DNA from 4 places in the Paracerasibacillus soli genome. Region 4 is predicted to be linked to each of the others. Evidence: riboswitches for the same ligand, from Rfam matches in the RefSeq annotation. Region 4 holds a riboswitch; each other region holds the start of a gene.
The links. A riboswitch is a leader RNA that binds a small molecule or an ion and turns the genes downstream of it on or off. The one in region 4 is predicted to bind S-adenosylmethionine.
Positions count from the first base shown of each region.

Region 1: another riboswitch for S-adenosylmethionine. It lies ahead of ACFFIS_RS06855 (hypothetical protein); the one in region 4 lies ahead of ACFFIS_RS09125 (methionine ABC transporter ATP-binding protein).
Region 2: another riboswitch for S-adenosylmethionine. It lies ahead of ACFFIS_RS12855 (cyclase family protein); the one in region 4 lies ahead of ACFFIS_RS09125 (methionine ABC transporter ATP-binding protein).
Region 3: another riboswitch for S-adenosylmethionine. It lies ahead of ACFFIS_RS05755 (methionine ABC transporter ATP-binding protein); the one in region 4 lies ahead of ACFFIS_RS09125 (methionine ABC transporter ATP-binding protein).

Region 1 covers NZ_JBHLWL010000022.1:37,441-42,634, reverse strand. Annotated here, with positions in the region: gene ACFFIS_RS06865 (response regulator transcription factor) at 1-400, shown strand, start outside; gene ACFFIS_RS06860 (sensor histidine kinase) at 409-1,896, shown strand; SAM riboswitch class I at 1,959-2,061, shown strand; gene ACFFIS_RS06855 (hypothetical protein) at 2,342-2,668, shown strand; gene ACFFIS_RS06850 (response regulator transcription factor) at 2,973-3,644, shown strand; gene ACFFIS_RS06845 (sensor histidine kinase) at 3,647-5,026, shown strand; gene ACFFIS_RS06840 (hypothetical protein) at 5,099-5,194, shown strand, end outside.
Region 2 covers NZ_JBHLWL010000043.1:14,888-20,081, reverse strand. Annotated here, with positions in the region: gene ACFFIS_RS12870 (LiaF transmembrane domain-containing protein) at 1-299, shown strand, start outside; gene ACFFIS_RS12865 (DUF4317 domain-containing protein) at 628-1,818, shown strand; gene ACFFIS_RS12860 (5-methyltetrahydropteroyltriglutamate--homocysteine S-methyltransferase) at 1,925-3,031, opposite strand; gene ACFFIS_RS12855 (cyclase family protein) at 3,152-3,904, opposite strand; SAM riboswitch class I at 3,994-4,096, opposite strand; gene ACFFIS_RS12850 (ribonuclease J) at 4,458-5,194, shown strand, end outside.
Region 3 covers NZ_JBHLWL010000017.1:170,658-175,851, forward strand. Annotated here, with positions in the region: gene ACFFIS_RS05735 (DUF819 family protein) at 1-805, opposite strand, end outside; gene ACFFIS_RS05740 (hypothetical protein) at 895-1,185, opposite strand; gene ACFFIS_RS05745 (L-lactate dehydrogenase) at 1,292-2,236, opposite strand; gene ACFFIS_RS05750 (YwaF family protein) at 2,505-3,176, shown strand; SAM riboswitch class I at 3,327-3,442, shown strand; gene ACFFIS_RS05755 (methionine ABC transporter ATP-binding protein) at 3,629-4,657, shown strand; gene ACFFIS_RS05760 (methionine ABC transporter permease) at 4,647-5,194, shown strand, end outside.
Region 4 covers NZ_JBHLWL010000026.1:9,095-14,288, reverse strand. Annotated here, with positions in the region: gene ACFFIS_RS09135 (MetQ/NlpA family ABC transporter substrate-binding protein) at 1-576, opposite strand, end outside; gene ACFFIS_RS09130 (methionine ABC transporter permease) at 600-1,268, opposite strand; gene ACFFIS_RS09125 (methionine ABC transporter ATP-binding protein) at 1,258-2,289, opposite strand; SAM riboswitch class I at 2,375-2,485, opposite strand; gene ACFFIS_RS09120 (thioredoxin family protein) at 2,534-2,857, opposite strand; gene ACFFIS_RS09115 (toprim domain-containing protein) at 2,870-3,226, opposite strand; gene gcvH (glycine cleavage system protein GcvH) at 3,335-3,721, opposite strand; gene ACFFIS_RS09105 (arsenate reductase family protein) at 3,822-4,181, opposite strand; gene ACFFIS_RS09100 (ABC transporter ATP-binding protein) at 4,764-5,194, shown strand, end outside.

The DNA of each region.
Region 1 (5,194 bases), on a different contig from region 4:
AGGATTAAATATTGGTGCTGATGACTATGTCGCAAAACCATTTAGTTTCGAAGAATTATTAGCCAGAATTCATGCACGGCTGCGCAATCAGTTCCCTAACCTTTTTAACGAAGTGATTTACGGACCTTTTAAGTTGAATGATCGAAAAAAGGAGTTTTCTTATCTCAATCAAACACTTCATCTTTCCCCCACTGAGTACGAGCTTTTAAAGTATTTAGTCATGAATCATGGCATTGTACTAAGTAAAGCGACTATTTTAGATCGGGTCTGGGGATATGACTTTCAAGGTGATGAAAATATCGTAGAAGTTTATATCCGTTCACTTCGCGATAAGTTACACGATAAAAACTACCAAGTTATTCGGACGATTAGAGGCGCCGGATACCGAGTGGACTTGTAGGTGAAAACATGCTTAAAAAAATTCTATCGCCTTACTCTTTAAAAAAACAACTACTCATGCGAACTTTTTTTATTTTAGCTATCATCTTACTACTGATAGGCATTGTACAATATTGGATTATGAGGGATTTCCTCTATCAAAATGAAGCAAATGCACTGAACGATAAACTTGGTTCACTTCCTTTAGAGTTACTATTAAATGAAGAAAGCAAATCAACGAAACCTAAGGGGAAGGATAATCCCCTACCTGCTAATCAACCTTTTTTGTTTTACCAAGGTATGTCCCTGGCCATTATTGATACAAACGGAAATTATCAAGATATACTAGGTAATAGTGGTGTTGCCGCTCCCATTTTTACTAAAAAGGAATACCTCAAGATGCTACAACATAACGAAAGTATACATCGGATTGCATATCACGTTAGAGAAAACAGCAAAGGTATAGAACAGTTAGTTGTATTTAGACCATTAGGAGGTCCACATGAAAGTCATAATCGAGCTGATTTGACGTTACAGCTAGGTACAAATACTGCCCCACTCAAAAAAATATTGTTACAACAATTATTAACTTTTATCGTTCTCGCTTCTATTGCTTTAACCAGTGGACTTGTAATCTATTTACGTACTTTAAAACATACTCTTGTCCCTTTATCCACAATCGTCGACGTAGTGAAAAAGACAGATGTCGAGAACTTAACGGAACGTCTTCCAGTTAAACAAGGTCAAGAAGAAATTGATCGATTAGCAGAATCTTTTAATGCGATGTTAGCGCGCCTTGAAATATCTTTTGAATATGAGAGAGAAACAAAGGAACAAATGAGACGTTTCATTGCAGATGCCTCTCACGAACTACGAACGCCTCTTACATCTATAAATGGCTTTATTGAAGTTTTATTAAGAGGTGCAGCTAATCAACCCGAACAACTTTATCAAGCATTAAATAGTATGCAAGGGGAATCAAAGCGAATTATTAAGTTAGTAGAAGATTTATTTACACTCGTTAAACTGGATCAAGCCCCTTCCTTACAAGTTTCCCAAGTGAATGTGACAAAAATAATAAAAGAAATGCGTTCACAACTTGATGTATTAGCAGGAAATCGTACAGTTTATGTTAAAGTATCCGAAGAACGATATGGATATTATGAACCAAATAAATTAAAGCAAGTCTTTCTAAACCTATTTTATAACGCTGTGCAACATACAGACCCGGAGACTGGAGTTATTCACCTATCACTTGATGCAATAAATGATTCAAACAGATTTACTATTCAAGATAATGGCGCCGGAATAGATAGCAAAGACCTTCCATTTATTTTTAATCGATTTTATCGAGCAGATATTTCACGTACAAGGACATCTGGTGGTTCTGGCCTTGGATTATCCATTACAAAGTCCATTGTGGAAGCACATGGAGGGAGAATAGAAGTTACGAGTAAAATGGGAAATGGAACAACCTTTCAAGTATTTTTACCTTTTTCTCCTAAAAAAAATCATTAAGATTCGAGGCAAAATAATATTAGTTTCATATGTGATTATGATATAATAAAAATAATTTAATATGGTTATCAAGAGTGAACGAGAGTACTGGCTCTAAGACTTCACAGCAACCTACCTAGAAGGTAAGGTGCTCCTACCAGCAAAGCTTGCTTTGGATGATAACGAACGGTGCTATAAACCCTTTGTGTGCATTCAGTTGCTGCAAAGGGTTTTTTATTGCGCGAACAGTTAATGTTGGATATCTTTAAGGGCAATACCGACCAACATTGGCCTACTCTGCTTAGGATACATTTAGCCTTGTCACGATCAATGATAGCTAAACTAACCTTTGTTTGGGAATATTTTCACAGCAAGCCGCGTCACAGTTTATGTCTCGTTAATTGCTCGCTTTTACTTTTTTGCAAATGGTCTTGATACCTATTGAAAAATAATAGGAGGAATGCAAATGAATACAACAGGATTTATTCGTGGTTATATGGCTAAAAATCAAGAAGGAGAAAAATATTTACACCATGTAATGAAGGTAATGGAGCGACAACTTCAAGAATGGGACGAAACATATGAGGTAAAAATGATTAAAAAGGAAAGCTATGCTATTTCAGTTCAAAATAGTGAACAGACTTCCATCATTCTCATTTCAAATTCACAGTTAGCACAGCTACAATCTAAATCTCCATACGCTTTGGACAAGTATATGTGGACAAAGCTAAAGGAGAATGGATTAGTTATAAAAGAGCGAACTGGAAATTATTTAAATTACGTTTTTATGTAAGATCGATTCATCTATACAATTATTCTAATAATTAAGGTGGGAAATTTTCCGCCTTTTTTATTTTTCATTACAGTATGTCACTTTTATCCACTTCCCGGCGGATTGTGTTGCCTTCAGTTTTTAATTCCAAAACATATGAAAAACCATTTCGTTTAACTATACACCATATGGCAATAACTAAATATAACATATCCTCTACTTGCAAATTCATACTCTCTTCATATTTTTGTAATAGGATAGAATAAAAGATCCTTACTAAAATATATACTTTGCTGAATAATACTTCTTGATTGGAGAGATACAGATGACTACTATACTTGTTGTTGATGATGATCAAAATATCTTGAACTTAGTATCGGTTTACTTAAAAGATGAAGGGTTCAACGTTTTGAAAGCAGAAAATGGGCAAGAAGCACTAAATTTATTAGAAAAAAACCCATGTGATATGGCCATTGTTGATGTGATGATGCCGGTTATTGATGGATATGAATTAACGAAGGATATTCGTAACTTTTACGATATTCCAATCATATTATTGACTGCGAAAGACCAACTTAAAGATAAGGAAAAAGGTTTCCTTTCTGGAACAGATGACTACCTTGTGAAACCCTTCGAGCCAAAGGAACTCCTGTACCGTATAAAAGCGTTATTTCGCCGTTATGAAAAAAATACCGAGGATGTTATTACTCTCGGATCGACTGTTATTAATAAAAAAAATTATGTAGTGGAAATTGACGATAAATCATTTTTATTACCATTAAAAGAATTTGAATTACTTTTTTACCTTGCCTCACACCCCTCGCAAGTATTTTCACGTGGACATTTAATCGAAAGAATTTGGGGATTCGACTATGATGGTGATGAGCGGACGGTTGATGTACATATAAAACGGTTAAGAGAACGTTTTACGAAAATAACAAGTGACTTTCATATTAAAACGATACGCAGTGTTGGGTATGCTTTGGAGGTAAAATAATCGTGAAGACGCTTTATGTTAAATTCGCTCTCACAACCATTTCAATTATGCTTGTGAGCACTTTGCTTTCCTTTATGTTTTCCAATTTTTATTACCAACAAAAATTAAAGCCTTATAACGATGAAAAAAATACAAAAATTGCACTAGATATCGCGAATTACGTTAATCACGAACAACATATTCATCTTGAACACTACTTAGAAAATATATCAGCTGTTGGATATCAAATTTTTTTAGCAGATAAAGAAGGAAATAAGACATTTTTCGGTGACCCATTTCGGGACAAAACACTTTCTAATCAAACAATTGAACTTGTATTAAATGGTGAAGTTTACCACGGGATTGCGCAATTCCCCCAAGAAACATTTGTCACAGGCTTTTTTGCAAACGAACTAACAAATACCATCGGGGTACCGCTAGAGCATAACAACAAACAATATGCGCTTTTTATTCGACCAAATATTAAATTACTTTTTAATGAAATGCACATTCTATTTGCCTGGTTGCTTGCTTTAACAATTGTATTAAGCATTATTTTCGTTTGGATTAGTGCGAAATATTTAGTTAACCCTATTTCGAAGTTAACACGAGCTACAAAAGATCTTTCCGAAGGGAACTTTTCCATTGAACTTGATATAAATCGAAAAGATGAAATAGGAAAACTAGCAACTAGTTTTACAAATATGGCGCAACAACTTGAAAAGCTTGATGAAATGAAGAGCGAATTTATTTCAAATATTACCCACGATATCCAGTCACCATTATCGAATATAAAAGGGTATTCCCATTTACTGGAAAAGGATACGTTGAGTGAGGAAGATAAATCCCATTATATTTCGATTATTAACAATGAAATCAATCGATTATCAAGCCTCACAAAACAGTTATTACTACTTGCTTCACTTGACCGAGGGGATGATCTTTTAAATAAGATAACGTATCCTTTGTCAGATCAACTAAAAGAAGTTATTTTTAATCATCAATGGGCTATTAATGAAAAGCGGATCATGATTAGCTACTCTATGCCTGACATAGATATAAATGGAGATCCTGCATTACTTTATAATGTATGGGAGAATTTGTTAACCAATGCCATCAAGTACAATAAAGAAAATGGTAGCATTGACATATCAATTATCAAAAAGGAAAAGGAAATTGAAATTCGTTTCCAAGATTCTGGTATAGGACTATCTCAAGCAGTTCAAAAGCGAATTTTTGATCGTTTTTATCGGGAAGATTCTGCAAGGACAAGTACAGTTGAAGGTACCGGTTTGGGATTATCTATCGTCTCTTCGATCGTGAAATTACATGGTGGTCGAATCGAGGCAGACAGTGAAGAAAATGTAGGTTCAACTTTCACAGTGTACTTACCGAAAGGATAACCTCATATTCATAGGTGATTCATCATCTTGAAGTAATATATGAACATACATATTGACTATCGGAGGGGTTATATGAATAACTACAGTCAGCTATTACTTAGATTTTCAGCGTTGTTTGCAGTTATTGGTGTATTGTTAGGTACACATATGGCAGGTTCAGGGTCAAAT
Region 2 (5,194 bases), on a different contig from region 4:
GTGCAAGCATTAAAAGTCGCTCCACGAATTTAAAAGGTGGAAGTATTGTAAATGTATTAGGCGGTTCAGAAATTGATCTTCGTGAGGCGGTAATTTTAGATGAAGCAACAATTGATTTAAGTTGTGTTCTAGGCGGAATTACCATTATTGTTCCTAAAAGTGTCCGTGTTGAAGTATCAGGTATTCCAATTTTAGGGGCATGGGAAGATAATACGAGAATTTATAGCGATGACGGGAGTTTACCGGGCCTGAAAATTAATTGTCTAGTCGTACTGGGTGGAGTAGAGTTTAGAAATTAGTTTTAAGTATTATTTAAAGAGCACCCCTTATTTTGCAAGCATTTCCAATAGGGGTGTTTTTGTATTTAAAATGATGATGAAAGATAAGCAATATTTAACAATTAGTATCCTGTAATGCCACTGTGCAGGTTTTCATACTTAAATTGTTTAGGGAGTTAAATAGAAACTATGATAAAATAATTAATGCTAGTGTGATAGTATAGACAGATGTGGGGACATACACCAAACAAGTGGAAATAAGATGATATGTCTAGGAGTACGGTTAATTATAATATTGTTATTTAGATAGAAAGCAAATCTAAATAACAAACTTAGGAGCGGAATAAGATTGAATAAAAAAGATATAGCTAATATTCGTAAACAATTTAAGGTAAATAATGACCTTTTAAAAATTCACGAGATTTTTAATGTGTACATCATGAAGGAATCTAGTGATATTTATCATCAACAAAGTTCACCATTTGATTTGCTAGAAGAGGAACAAAAAGAATTGTTTATGGAAAACTTTAAAAAGATATTATCCGGACAATTAGACGAGAAATTATTTGAATTAAAGTTTCGACGTGATGTAGATAATAGCAGTCAACTTATTCTTCATCAAGGCTTATTAAGTAATGATACTGATGAGTGGAAAGCGCACATGCTTCAGCTTGTTGAAAAGATGCTGAAAGAAAAGCAATATGAAATGGACATCGTCATAACCTTTATTCGTGGAGAATATATGAAGCCAATGAAACGCCGAAATGATGAGGCAGAAGAAAGTGAGCGGGATTCTGTTTATGCTAATTCTTTTATTTTATGCAGTATGAATAAAACGCAAGATCCAAAAAAAGAACTACTGTTTGATTATGTTGAAAAAGAGTTTAAATACAATATTGTTGTGGATCCAATTATTAACTTGAAAGCTCCTATTTCAGGATTTCTGTTCCCATGCTTTACAGACAATGCTGCAGATGTAAATCATGTTCTTTATTCTGCAGGTAAAAAGTATGAATTAAATTATCATTTTATCGAAGAAGTACTAAACGCAGAAGAAACCATGACTGCTGAAGATGATAAAATTGTTTTTGAAGAAATTGTGAAGCATGTTGCTGGTGATCAAATTAATACTTCGACACTCTCTAATGTATATGATGAAATTTATCGTGTGATTGAAGAAAATGAAGAGGAAGAAATACCAAAATTAGACTATAAAGATGTAGAAAAGGTACTGAGAAGCAGCGGTGTAGAAGAGGTGAATACGGAAAAAGTTGAAACTGCTTTTAAGACTGTGATTGATGACGAATCATATGAGTTGAAGGCAAGTAACATTGTACCAAAACCTACGTCCAAATCAATCAAAGTAAAGACAAAAGTTGCTGACTTGTCCATTAGTCCACAAGAACTAAGACATGTTCGGCAAGTTCATCTGAACGGAAAACTATTTCTCATGATTGAATTGGAAGAAAATACAATGATTGAAGGATTTGAAATGATACCAGAAGCATTATTCCAAAAAGCAAAAGATGTGGACGATTGATTCATAAGTAATGGGTGACAGAAAGTAATGAGCAATATTCTTCCCTTCACCTTTTCATTAAACAAATAAAACGAACAGCATTTATAGCTGTTCGTTTAAAATAATTTTATCTCCAAATCTCTTTTGAAATATCTACAATATATTTTAACTTTTCCCATTGCTCTTCCTCGGTTAATATATTTCCGTGATGAGTAGATGCAAAACCACATTGTGGGCTAATGCAAAGTTGATCTAGTGGTACATATTTTGTTGCTTCTTCAACTCGTGCTTTTATATTATCTTTATCCTCTAATTGACCATGTTTCGATGTGAATAGACCTAGCACTACGTTTGGGCCACCTTTTGTAATATATTGCAGCGGCTGAAAATCTCCAGAACGGTCATCATCGTATTCAAGGAAAAATCCATTTACTTTTTCCTTTGCAAATAATGTTGGGGCGATTTTAGCATAGCTTCCTTCAAATGCCCATTTAGATCGGTAGTTACCACGGCAAAGATGAGTAGTTACAATGAGATCTTCTGGTTTATCTTCTAAAACGCCATTTGCAACACGTAATGCTAAATCAATTAATTCCTCACGAGAATAGCCACTATCATTGAACGGAATCTCCGGTGCATTAAGTCCAGCGATATATACATCATCTAGCTGTAAATATCGGCAACCAGCATCATAAAACGCTTTAATCGCATCGCGGTAGGCGTGGATAATGTCATTTGCATATGCTTCAATATCAGGATATATTTCTTTGTTGCGGATACCAGCATTGAATAATTGGTTAGGGCTTGGAATGGTTTGTTTTGCAATTGCCCGGTCGCCAACAATTTCCTTAAACTCAATAAAGTCTTTTATATGTGGATGATCAGGGTTAAACGAGACTTTTCCGGTAACACGAACATCGTATCTTTCGGTTTCTTCACCTTTAAATTTAAAGCCATGCTCAGTTATGTATCCCTCTACACCAATTAAATGCTCTAGAAAATCTGTATGCCAAAATCTACGTCGAAATTCTCCGTCTGTAACGGCTTGTAGCCCTACCTCGATTTGCTTGTCAACGACTTTTTTAATTTCCTCTGTCTCAATTACATGTAGTTCTTGTGCAGTAATATTACCATTCTGGAAATCTCTTCTAGCCTGATGAATTCTCTCTGGACGTAATAAACTTCCCACGTGATCAGCCCGAAATGGAGCTTTTACTAATGTTTTAGTTGTCATATAAAATCTCTCCCTAAAATAATATTTTTTATTTTAAAATTAATATCACGCACTGCTTCAAAATAAGTTTCATCTTATCCACAATTCATGTGCTGTTATGATTATCATCATGAATAGGTATTATGGCAAAATAGCAAAAGAACGTACGGGAAATCCACTTGCTTTTTCGGGTTTGGGACATATATTGAAAATGACCGCCCCTTTTGTAGGTACCTTATCTAAATTCGTTAATAGCTCTACTTGAAAAGTATCTTGTTCAAGTACATAATATTCACCAATGAGTGAGCCATTTTTACGGAAATCTTTTGCTGCATCTGTATCAAATGTTTCATGGCCTACAGCATGAATCTTTCTTTCCTCAAATAGAAATCTTAAGGCGTCTATTCCCCATCCCGGGGTGTGACTATTTCCTTCTTTATCTTTATTTTCAAAAGCGACTTTATCAGGCCAGCGCTTACTCCAATCTGTTCGCAAAGCCACAAATGAACCTTGGTCTATTTTCCCATGCAACACTTCAAATTGAAGAATATCATCTACAGATAAGATAAAATCATTATCTATCTCTGCCTCTTTTGATTTATCAATTACAACTAAGGGAAGAACCAGTTCTTTTAAATTAAGTTCGTCTAAGTAGCGTTGATTACGAACGAAATGAATAGGCGCATCGATATGTGTTCCATATTGTCCAGGAAAATTGAAACGCTGCGCAAAAAAGCCATCATCATGTGTAAAAAGTGTTTCAAATTTCGCATCCTCAAAGGCCGCAAAATGTGGAGAATGTGGGCCGAAAGTATGTGTGAGATCAACCCACTTTTTACTTTTTAGAACGTTTAAAATCTGTAAGAGCTCATTATCTGTTTTGGCAATCGACATTAAAATCACCCCATAAATGAAATTTAAAATAAAAAAATCCTCTTCCTAAAAAATAAGAAGAGGATTTTGATAACCGTACTTGACTACTCCTCTTATCTTCTAGCAATTTGCTACTGGAATTGGCACAGTACTTGTAAAAAGTCCGCTGCCGAGGCTTCAAAGGGCCAGTCCCTCTGCCTCTCTTGATAAGAAAAAAATTTGAAATATTAAGTTGAGTCAAACTATACACTACAAATCGTAAACTGTCAACAATAATTTATAAATTATTAGGAAAAGGATCATTTACTTGGGTCTAAAAGATGTTGGTCACAAAGGTGTCGTTTCTTCTGACATTGCTGTCTTAGCCTTTTTTGTTAGCCTTCATTCGTAACGCAAGCACGCCATCTCTGCTGATTGAAGTTGTAGAATCTCGTAAAGAAGGGAGGATTATATTGCAAAATGGTATTGCCCACTAATATCAAGATACATGGAATATTAGAAATTGCATATTTACAAATAAAATGAAAACGCAAAGGATATACTAAAAATAAACGTAAAGCGGGAGGGTAATTATTTGAAAACCAACGACAACATATCGGTTTATGCCCTTGGAGGCTTAAATGAGATTGGAAAAAATATGTATGCTATCGAGTATGGAGACGATATTGTACTTATCGATTGCGGTAATAAGTTTCCAGATGAAAATTATTTAGGGATTGATTTAATTATTCCTGATTTTGCATATCTATTAGAGAATAAGGAAAAAGTTCGCGCATTAATTGTTACACATGGTCATGAAGATCATATTGGGGGTATCCCATATTTTTTAAAGACAGTGAATGTACCAGTATATGCAACGAGTTTTACACTTGGATTAATTGAAATGAAATTAAAAGAACATCGCTATTTAAGAGAAAGTAATCTACATGAGATTAATGCAAGTACAGTATTTACAATTGGAAAAATGAATATTCACTTTTTTAAAGTAAATCATAGTATTCCTGATTGTTTAGGAGTTGTCTTTGATACACCTGAAGGTACAATTGTACACACTGGAGACTTTAAGTTTGATTTGACACCAGCTGCCAGTAATGAACGTTCCGAAATACATAAGATGGCTGAAATTGGGAATAAGGGCGTATTGCTTTTGTTATCGGAAAGTACAAATGCTGAGCGAAAAGGTTTTACTCCTTCAGAACAAATAGTTGAAGAAAATTTGGAAAGTGCTTTTTTGAAAGCGGAAAGGAAAGTCATTGTATCTACTTTTGCTTCTAATATTAGCCGGGTCCAGCAGGTTGTAAATGCTTCTGA
Region 3 (5,194 bases), on a different contig from region 4:
TAATCCCAACAGCAGAAATAATCATAATCGTCCATGTGCCGGCAGATAAGACGGATGTTTCGGGTAACAATTCCGAAAAACGCCTAATGATATATGATACACCAAATCCAACACCCAACATTGCGACTAACTGTGGTACAGCAAGTGGACGGGAATTTTCTTGAGAAAATTTAGCCATCTCTTCATTTACTTCTGCAATAATGGTGTTATCAGCTTTATTCCATTTATTAAACTTATGTTGGAATCCAGCTAAAAAGATCATAATACCCATCCAACTGTAACCAACAACTGTATCTACAACAATGATAGGTGACAATACATTGTGTGGCGTTCCCGTTGCCTCAATCATTGCAGCCATATTGGCACTTCCACCTATCCAACTTCCTGAAAGTGCAGCAACACCTGTCCAAGCTTCTTCTGGTAATAAAGGTTGGAAAATTGCTAAAGCTATTGGTCCACCAATAATAACACCAAGTGTCCCTGCAAAAAACATCATGATTGCCTTTGGTCCCAATTTTAATGTTGCCGGAACATTTGCAGATAATAGCAATAATAATAGACCAAACGGCAAGATATAGGTTGATACAAAGTCATATAATGTAGATTGATCCGGAATAATTCCTAAAGTAGTTGAAATCATTGGAATGAAGTATGTCCAAATGAGTGGCGGAGCATAGTGGAAAAACTTCTGCAAAAGGCGGTTTTTGGATTCTCCTAAAACAAAAACAAAGCCAACTACCGCAGCTAAATAAGCAAATATCGCCATCGGCTCTTGAATGAGCGGGGCTGTATACAAATATCCCATTTCATACCTCCTCTGTTTATCTTGTTGTCATAAAATGTAATATGGGATTAATAAATTTTAACATGAATAAAAAAGATATGTCATTTATTTTAACGAATCATTGATTTTACATGTTGTTGAAAGGCCTCTACAAATTGCTTTGGCGGAGTTTTCACATAATACGAAAATACACCTTGGATTGTATGTAAATAAAGCAATCCACTATTTTTGCTGGACATGCGGTAAGACATATCTCTTATTTCCTCAATAGAGAATTGCCGGTGTTTCGTCTCAACACGATTCGTATATAAACATATTTCCCGATGATGTTCAATCTGTCTTTGCTCAATAGACGTAACTTCTCTTTCGATTTTGAAGTACGCATGCTTTGCTAACAACATGTATTTTCCCCTTCTTTACAATAAACTTGTACTATATTTTAACAACACTTAGTCATTAAAATATAGTACACTCTTTATAAGATCGGACCAATCAAAGCTTTATTTATTACTTCACCTTATTTAAGACATTTTTAAGTGTCGTGACAGATTGATCAAATTGACTTTTCTCTGTTTCATTTAGGTCTATTTCAACAACTTCCCGAACGCCTGAACGATTAATAACGGTTGGTACTCCAATATATATATCACGGTGTCCATATTCCCCTTCTATATATGTTGAAGTCGTTAACATACTATTTTCATTGTTTAAGATTGCTTTTGTTATTCGTACAAGTGCCATACCAACACCATAATATGTTGCTCCTTTTCTTTCAATGATATGATAGGCTGCATCACGTACTTGCATAAATAAGTGATCTAATTCTTCCTGTTTAATGAGTGGGTTTCTTGCTAAATACGTATCAATTTGCTCCACCCCAATTGTTGCACGACTCCATACAGGAAGCTCTGTATCACCATGTTCACCAATGATTAGCGCATGTACATTTCTCGTATCGATATGAAAATGTTGTCCCAAAGTATAACGTAATCTTGCAGTATCAAGGACTGTTCCTGAACCGATAACTCGTTCTTTTGGTAACCCTGATTCCTGCCAAGTGATATATGTTAAAACATCAACAGGATTTGTGGCAACTAAGAAAATACCTTGAAAATGATGTTGCATCACATCAGAAACCATTCCCCTAAATAGTTTTGCATTTTTTTCTACTAAATCTAATCTTGTTTCGCCAGGCTTTTGTGGAAGTCCTGCAGTGATGACGACAATATCCGCGTCTTTGCAATCTGCATATGTTCCATTCCAAACTTTTGTTGGGCTTGGAGCAAATGGCATGCCATGACTTAAGTCCATCGCTTCACCTTCAGCCTTTGCCTCATGAATATCAATCAATACTAATTCTTCCGCGACTCCTTGATTCACACATGCATACGCATAACTACAACCAACTGCACCCGTCCCAATTATGACGATACGATTCACTTTTTCTCTCATCATCTGCCTGCTCCTTTCCAAACCTTTTTAAAATTAGCAGCAGGGATCGTCACATTTCTCCTACTAGTTCGTAATGAACGCATTAGGTTTCTAGTTGTTGATTCCCCACTTATCATACTTTAAACCTCCTCGAATTCTTGAAATGACGGACTTACGCATGAAACTATGATAAATAGAACATGTATATTTACATCTTTCCCTCCATACAGACTAGCAAAAGTGATATAATTATTTTACTATTTTGCTTATTCAAGGAGAGGTTAAGATAATGTCACACACGCCTTTTATTTTATTTTCCTTTTCACATCTGATTGTGTTCGTTTTACTCTTCTTATCCTTACTTTATTTACATCGAGCTACTCATTTACGACAACGCAACTTAAAACGATATGAACGTTATTTTGCACTCATTTTATTAGGTCTGGAAGTTGGTTACCATGGCCTGCAATTTGCTCAATCCAATTGGACACCACAATATAATTTACCGTTAGAGTTATGTAGTTTAACCTTATTTGGGGCAATTATTTTATTATGGCGGCCAAATCAAGTGCTATATCAATTTGTATTTTATGCGGGTATTGCTGGGGCGATACAAGCATTAATTACTCCTGTAACTGATTACGGCTTTCCGCATTATCGATATTTCCACTTTTTTATCACACATTGTGGCATTATCATGACAGCATTTTATTTTACTTGGGTAAAACGAGGATACCGTCCAACCCTAAAAGGTATTGGTCAAACAATGCTTATATTAAATATCCTTCTGCCTATCATTTTATATCTCAATCACATAACAGGTGGAAATTATATGTTCTTAGCAGAAAAACCACCAAGCGGCAGCATACTTGACCTCCTCGGCCCATACCCATGGTACCTACTATCACTAGAGATTGTAGCAACCACCATGTTTCTCACCCTACTCCTATTATTCAAGTGAAACATGGGGACGGTTCTCCTGTTTCATTAGCAAAGAATCCGTCCACATTTTTATTATTATTTCAAAAAGGGTATTGACTTTTTAGAGAATAGCCTATAGACTAACATCTAACATTAAGAAATGTATTAAAAATTAAATATTTGTACCACTTTCTTATCAAGAGAGACGGAGGGAAGGGCCCTATGAAGTCTCGGCAACAGATTCTTTTAAAATGGAAAACTGTGCCAAGTCCCACAAATGCTATTGCTGCATTTGAAAGATGAGAAAGAGATGGTTTCTTACATAGAATCCCTCTTTTTCTTATCAATTAAGAAAAGGAGGGATTTTTTCGTGCAACTTTTAAAGAATGTGACACAAGGAGTAACGTCACTGCCACCGCTTGTGTCCATAGTGTAAAACAGCAATATTTTGGAAAAAGGCGAACGGTTCAAAACATTTGAGGAGGACATCATATGATCGAGTTTAAAGATGTTTCAAAAACTTTTCATCTCGGAAAACGCGAAGTGCAAGCTGTAAAAAACGTATCCTTAACAATTTCACAAGGAGAAATATTTGGGGTTATTGGATTTAGTGGTGCTGGGAAAAGTACATTGCTACGTTTAGTCAACATGCTGGAGCGCCCAACCTCTGGAACTGTATGGATGCACGGGGTAAATATTAGCACATTATCCGCAAAAGAATTACGTGCAAAACGCAGAAACATCGGGATGATTTTTCAAAACTTTAATCTATTTAACGCTCGTACCGTCGCGGGGAACATAGCATATCCATTAAAACTAGCTGGATATTCCAAGCAAAAAATAGCCGAACGAGTGAATGAATTATTACAGTTTGTCGGACTTGAAGATAAAGCAAAAGACTATCCCGATCAATTATCGGGAGGGCAAAAACAGCGGGTAGGTATTGCAAGAGCACTCGCCACTTCACCAGACGTGCTCATTTGTGACGAAGCAACATCAGCACTAGATCCTGACACGACAAGTGATATTTTACGATTACTAAAAAAGGTCAATCGTGAACTTGGCATTACGATGTTACTTATTACACACGAAATGCACGTTATCCAGTCCATCTGTGACAAAGTCGCCGTTATGGAAGACGGAGAGGTTATTGAATTCGGCAACGTATTTGAGACATTTACAAATCCGCAACATCCAACGACAAAGCGATTTATTAGTTCCGTGCAACAAGACTTACCGTCCCAGGAAGTTCTGAGAGAATGGCAAGATAAATCAAATAACAGCAAGCTTTATCGCGTTATATTTACCGGTGAAATTACAAATAATCCCGTATTATCACAAGTTACGAAACGACATGACGTAGATTTTAATATTATCTATGGTTCTGTTCAAGAATTACAAGCACAATTATTCGGAAATTTACTCGTATCATTCACTGGCGAATCCGCCAACGTAAACCAAGTACTCACAGAACTAAAAACGCTTGTACAAATTGAGGAGGTGAACATTCATGAAAGTTGATTGGACTACATTTTGGCCTCGCATTGTTGAAGCAACAGGCGAAACACTCACAATGGTTATTGCAACCTTAATCTTTGGTTCCATTATCGGGATAACTTTCGGCTTACTACTCTTTGTAACAAGAGAAAATCATATTTTAGAAAATAAATTCGTGTTTCAAATATTAAATTTACTAGTAAACATGATCCGACCTATTCCTTTTATCATTTTCCTTGTAGCAATCTCACAGCTTACAAGGCTCGTGATTGGAACAACTATCGGAACCGCAGCAGCCATTTTCCCAATGACTATTGTTGCAAGTTTTACAGTTGCGAGAGTAGTAGAAAACAACTTAGTAAGTATTGATCCAGGTGTCATTGAAGCGGCTCAGGCAATGGGGGCAAGTCCCTTACGCATTATATTTACAGTATTAATTCCAGAAGCACTCGGACCACTTATTTTAGGACTGACATTTGTTTCAGTTGGCTTAATCGACTTTTCTGCAGTCGCAGGTACAGTTGGAGGAGGTGGGCTTGGTCATGTCGCAATGACTTATGG
Region 4 (5,194 bases):
TGAGAATTTTAGCTTTTTAGGATTTTCTACAATATCATCAAGTGTAGCATTCGCCTTATCAATTCCATCTTTTAACGTGATCAATCCATTTTCTTCAAATAAAGATAAAATTCGGCCGTGGTCTGCGACAGAATTACTCATAATAACTTCTGTATTATCATCAATATCATCCAAACTGGCTATGTCCTTTGAATATACACCTAAAGGCTCTACATGGATGCCATCAATATAGTCTAAATCATATCCGGTTTTCTCTTTTGTTTCCTCTAAAAAAGGGATGTGTTGGAAATAGTTAGCATCTAATGTACCATTAGCTAAATCATCATTCGGGAATACGTAGTCTTGATAAGGCTCAATTTCTATTTTTATTCCTTTTTCTGCTAAAATAGGTTTTGCCTTTTCTAATATTTCCGCATGCGGTTCACTTGAAGCTCCGATTACTAATTCAACCTGCTCTTGGTTATCACTTTCATTTTTTGCCGATTCTGATTTCCCTTTGTCTTCATCTTTCCCTGTTCCACATGCAGCAAGTGCCAATACGAGAATAATAGATAAAATTGCAAGTAATTTTTTCATTTATATTTCCTCCATGTCGTTTATTATCTTTTATCTAACTTATTTGAAATATAGTCTCCAATTAACTGAAAAATAAATACAATGACAACAATTGATATGGTACAAACAAATACAACATCATAGTCTCGGCGTTGAAAACCAAAATAATATGCATAATTCCCTAATCCACCAGCTCCAATTACACCTGCCATTGTTGTATAACCAATTAATGCGATTGCTGTAACGGTAATTCCCGAAACTAGCGCAGGCATGGATTCTGGTAATAATACCTTCAATATAATTGTTTTAGTTTTTGCTCCCATTGCTTTAGCAGCTTCTACCACCCCTTTATCCACTTCTTTTAAGGCTATTTCTACGAGCCTGCCATAAAATGGAGCAGCCCCGATGATTAATGCTGGTAATGCAGCGTTTGGACCTCTGATCGTTCCTACTAGCACATTTGTTACTGGAATTAATAAAAAGATCAAGATAATAAATGGAATTGCACGAAACACATTTACAAATGCTGCTACAATAAAATGAATATATTTATTTTCCCAAATACCATCTTTCATCGTAAGATAAAGTAATAATCCGAGTATCAATCCAAAAATAAATGTTCCAATTAATGCAAGAATTGTCATGTAAAATGTTTCATATGTAGCGAGCCATAGTTCATCAAATTTTACGTTCTCTAATCCGTTAAAGTTCATGTTGTAAAACCTCCACTTCTACCGAGGTCTCATTTTTTATGAACGCAATAGCCTTCTCCATTTCTCCTGTTTCTCCAATGAATTGTACATATAGCGTTCCGTAAGCCCCCAATTGCGTTTGCGTTATTTTCCCTTGTAAAATATTAATATCTACTGCAAATAGTTTTGCTAGCTTACTAATTAATGTTTGATTTGTAGTTTCTCCTACAAAATGTAAGCGAGCAATTTTAGCTGTTGGGTTCGCTTGAAACAATCGCTCGAAGTCTGTTTCCTCGTCTTCTATGCCCATCACTTGTTGTACAAACTTCTTTGTAACAGGTTGTTTCGGTTGTAAGAAAAGATGAAGTACATCACCTTGTTCCACGACTTTACCATCTTCCATGACGGCTACGCGGTTACAAACCTTTCGAATGACGTGCATTTCGTGTGTAATCATAATAATTGTTAAACCTAGTCGTTGATTAATGTCCATTAGTAAATCTAGTATTGCATTTGTTGTTTCAGGATCTAGTGCAGAGGTTGCTTCATCACAGAGTAGTACTTTGGGACGATTTGCTAATGCTCTCGCAATACCAACACGTTGCTTTTGCCCGCCACTTAATTGTGATGGGTACGCATTCTCACGACCACTTAATCCCACTAGATTGATAAGTTCCTGTACTCTCTGTTTTATTTCTGCTTTTGGCACATTGGCAATTTCCAATGGGAATGCTATATTTTCCGCAACAGTTCGTGACCAAAGTAAATTAAAATGTTGGAAAATCATGCCGATATCTCTTCGGGACTTTCTTAACTCTTTCATATTTAAACGAGTAATTTCTTGATTATTAATCATGACTTTACCAGTTGTAGGTTCTTCTAATCTATTTAATAAACGAATAAACGTACTTTTCCCTGCACCGCTATACCCAATTACCCCAAAAATTTCTCCCTGCTCGATATCCAATGTAATTTCATCGACTGCCGAGATGGACTTTTCTTTATCTGTAAAAACTTTACTTAACTTTTCTATTTTAATCATCGGGATACCTCCTTATAAAAAGCCAGCCAATTAAAAACGCCTTTCTGCTAGAGAACAGAAAGACGTGTATATTCATCTTCGTGTTCCCTCATCTTTCAAAGCATATGCTTTGTAGGAATTAGCACCGTTTTAGAATTTACTTCTAAAGGTTGCCGCGGTTTCACAGGGCCTTTCCCTCCACCGCTCTAGATAAGAGACTTTCGTACTATATAAAATTATAAATTTCATTATACGATTATTAATTCTATTTGTCAAACTCATCTGCAAATAAATGCTTTGCGTATTTTACAAGATAAGTGTATATATTTGCGACAGACTGAAAAGCATATACTTTTTCCTTGATTTCACCATGATCTATAATAAAAAGACAAGGTACACTTTCAATCTTGTTCTCTTGCATAAAATTAGGATACAAGGAAGCATTCATTTCGTAAAAAATATCTTGATTGTGAGTTCTTTCAATCTGAGTTAGGATTGATCTTGCCACATGACATGTTCCACAAAATGGCGTATGAATGTAAAGTAGTAAATGCTCTTGTTTTAATGTATCTTCGGTTATTGGTTTCAAAATATCACCTTGCTATGATAAAAAAATTGGATTTACTGAAATATCTTTACTTGCTAATAAGGTAGCTAAAACTTGTTCCGGTGTTGTCGCTACTTCTTTAAATTCACTATTAATATAGATATGTTCCGCATGTGGCAATTCATAAGCTAGTTGCTTACGCAATTTCATACCAGATTGATCCTCATCCACTAGGATATAGACGTCCTTATTGTCTAAATCATGCGTTTCTAACATTTCATCAAAGCGTTCAACACCAAATGTACCATTCGTACAAATGATCTCCAATTGCTCTGTAATAATTTTTCTGATTTGCTTTTTATCTGTTAAACCTTCGACGATAATCACTTTATCTGATTCATTTGAATCCATTATATGCACCTCTCCGAAGACTTTTCAAAATTAAAGCAGGCCATAAACCATTTTGCGCAATAAGGCTGACTCTATGTAGGAGTCAGCCTTATATGATTATATCATGTATTAGTCGTCTTCTTTAATCATTTCTTCATATTGTTCTGGAGACATTAAATCATCAAATTCTGACTCGTTAGATGGTTCGATAACAATCATCCAAGCTTTTTCATATGGTGACTCATTTACAAGTTCTGGACTATCTTCTAACTCTTCATTAACAGCAACTACTTTTCCGCTTAAAGGAGCATAAAGTTCAGAAACTGTTTTAACAGATTCTACACTACCAAATGGCTCATCAGCTTCTACCTCTTCGCCCACTTCAGGTAATTCTACAAATACGATATCCCCAAGTTCATCTTGGGCAAAATCTGTAATTCCGATTCTCACTTGATTGTTTTCCTTTTTTATCCACTCATGTTCTTCTGAATAAAATAAGTCCTTTGGTAAATTCATTTTCATCCCTCCATATGTATCTTTCCACTTTAAATATACCGTTAAATCCATATAAATGCTAGTATTACATCTAGTACTATACATGCAATTAAAGGATTATTTATCCTAACCAAACTTCTGTGAATTGATCCTCTTTAAAGCCAACTGTTACATGTTTACCATCTGTTACAATTGGTCGTTTTAAGAGCATGCCGTCAGATGCTAACACCTCTGCCATTTCTTCTACAGACATTTTAGGTAACTTCTCCTTCATATTAAGTTCCCGATATTTTTTCCCACTCGTATTAAAAAATTTCTTAGTTGGAACATCTTCCATTCCCATCAGTTCGAGTATTTTTTCCTTTGATGGCGGAGTTTCTACAATATGTATACTTTCAAAATCAAGATTATGTTCTTCTAACCACTTTTTCGCCTTTTTACAAGTACTACAGTTAGGATACCAATAAAATTCCAATTTCATCATACATCTCTCCTTCTAGCAACATCTTAACATATTCCCTTGGTTGCTTGAAATAAGACAATATCCAAAAGCAATATTTGCATCAAAATAATGCATTAACAAGTTAATCTTGGTGGTTTTGCGATTATTTGTTTTTTGATTAATATGTCAAAATTCTATTCGTTGATGTGTCAATGCTGAACTTATAAATAAAAAGGATGTAGAATAGAAAATGGATTGTGTTTATACCTCTATTATTCTTAATAATTTACACTATTGCAATTACGACTGTTTCCGCATATAGTGGTAGTTATAATTTTGAAATTAGATCAAGTGTAGTTAGACCGTATACTCACAAGCTAGCAAAGAAAAAGACAACAAACGATGTAAGTGCACGCGCCTTCATATTCAGGTAAGAGTCATCCATCAAATGGGAGAACGTACAAAGATGATTTTAAAACTGTAAGTAAAGAGACTTACAGCGTTCAAGTAAGTAAGTCGACAGGTTTATGGAGAAGTTGCCAAGGGCAGTGGCAAAATAAAGCAGTAAAATCATTTCTATAATAATATTAATTCTACTATAAATTACAAAGGGTGTTATACATGATTTCAGCAGTCGAAATATCTAAAAGTTACTCGGCAACAATGAAAGCTCTCGTAAAGACAAGCATCCAGATAGAGCCAGGTACGGTCCATGTCATTATGGGAAAGAGTGGTTCGGGAAAATCAACACTATTAGGCGTATTGGGTGGGTTAATTGAGCCTTCAAGCGGTAGCGTCCGCATAAATGGTAACGATTACTATTCCTTATCAGATAAAGAAAGAGCTCGTATTCGCAGCGCAAATTTTGGATATATTTTTCAGTCCTTTCAATTAATCTATGAACTTACTGTGTACGACAATATTGTCATGCCTTTACATATTACGGGACAAGAGATTCATGAAGCGATGGTCTATGATCTACTGAAGGACTTAGAAATTCAACAATTTATGCATTCATTTCCGAATGAATTGTCTGGCGGACAGCAACAGAG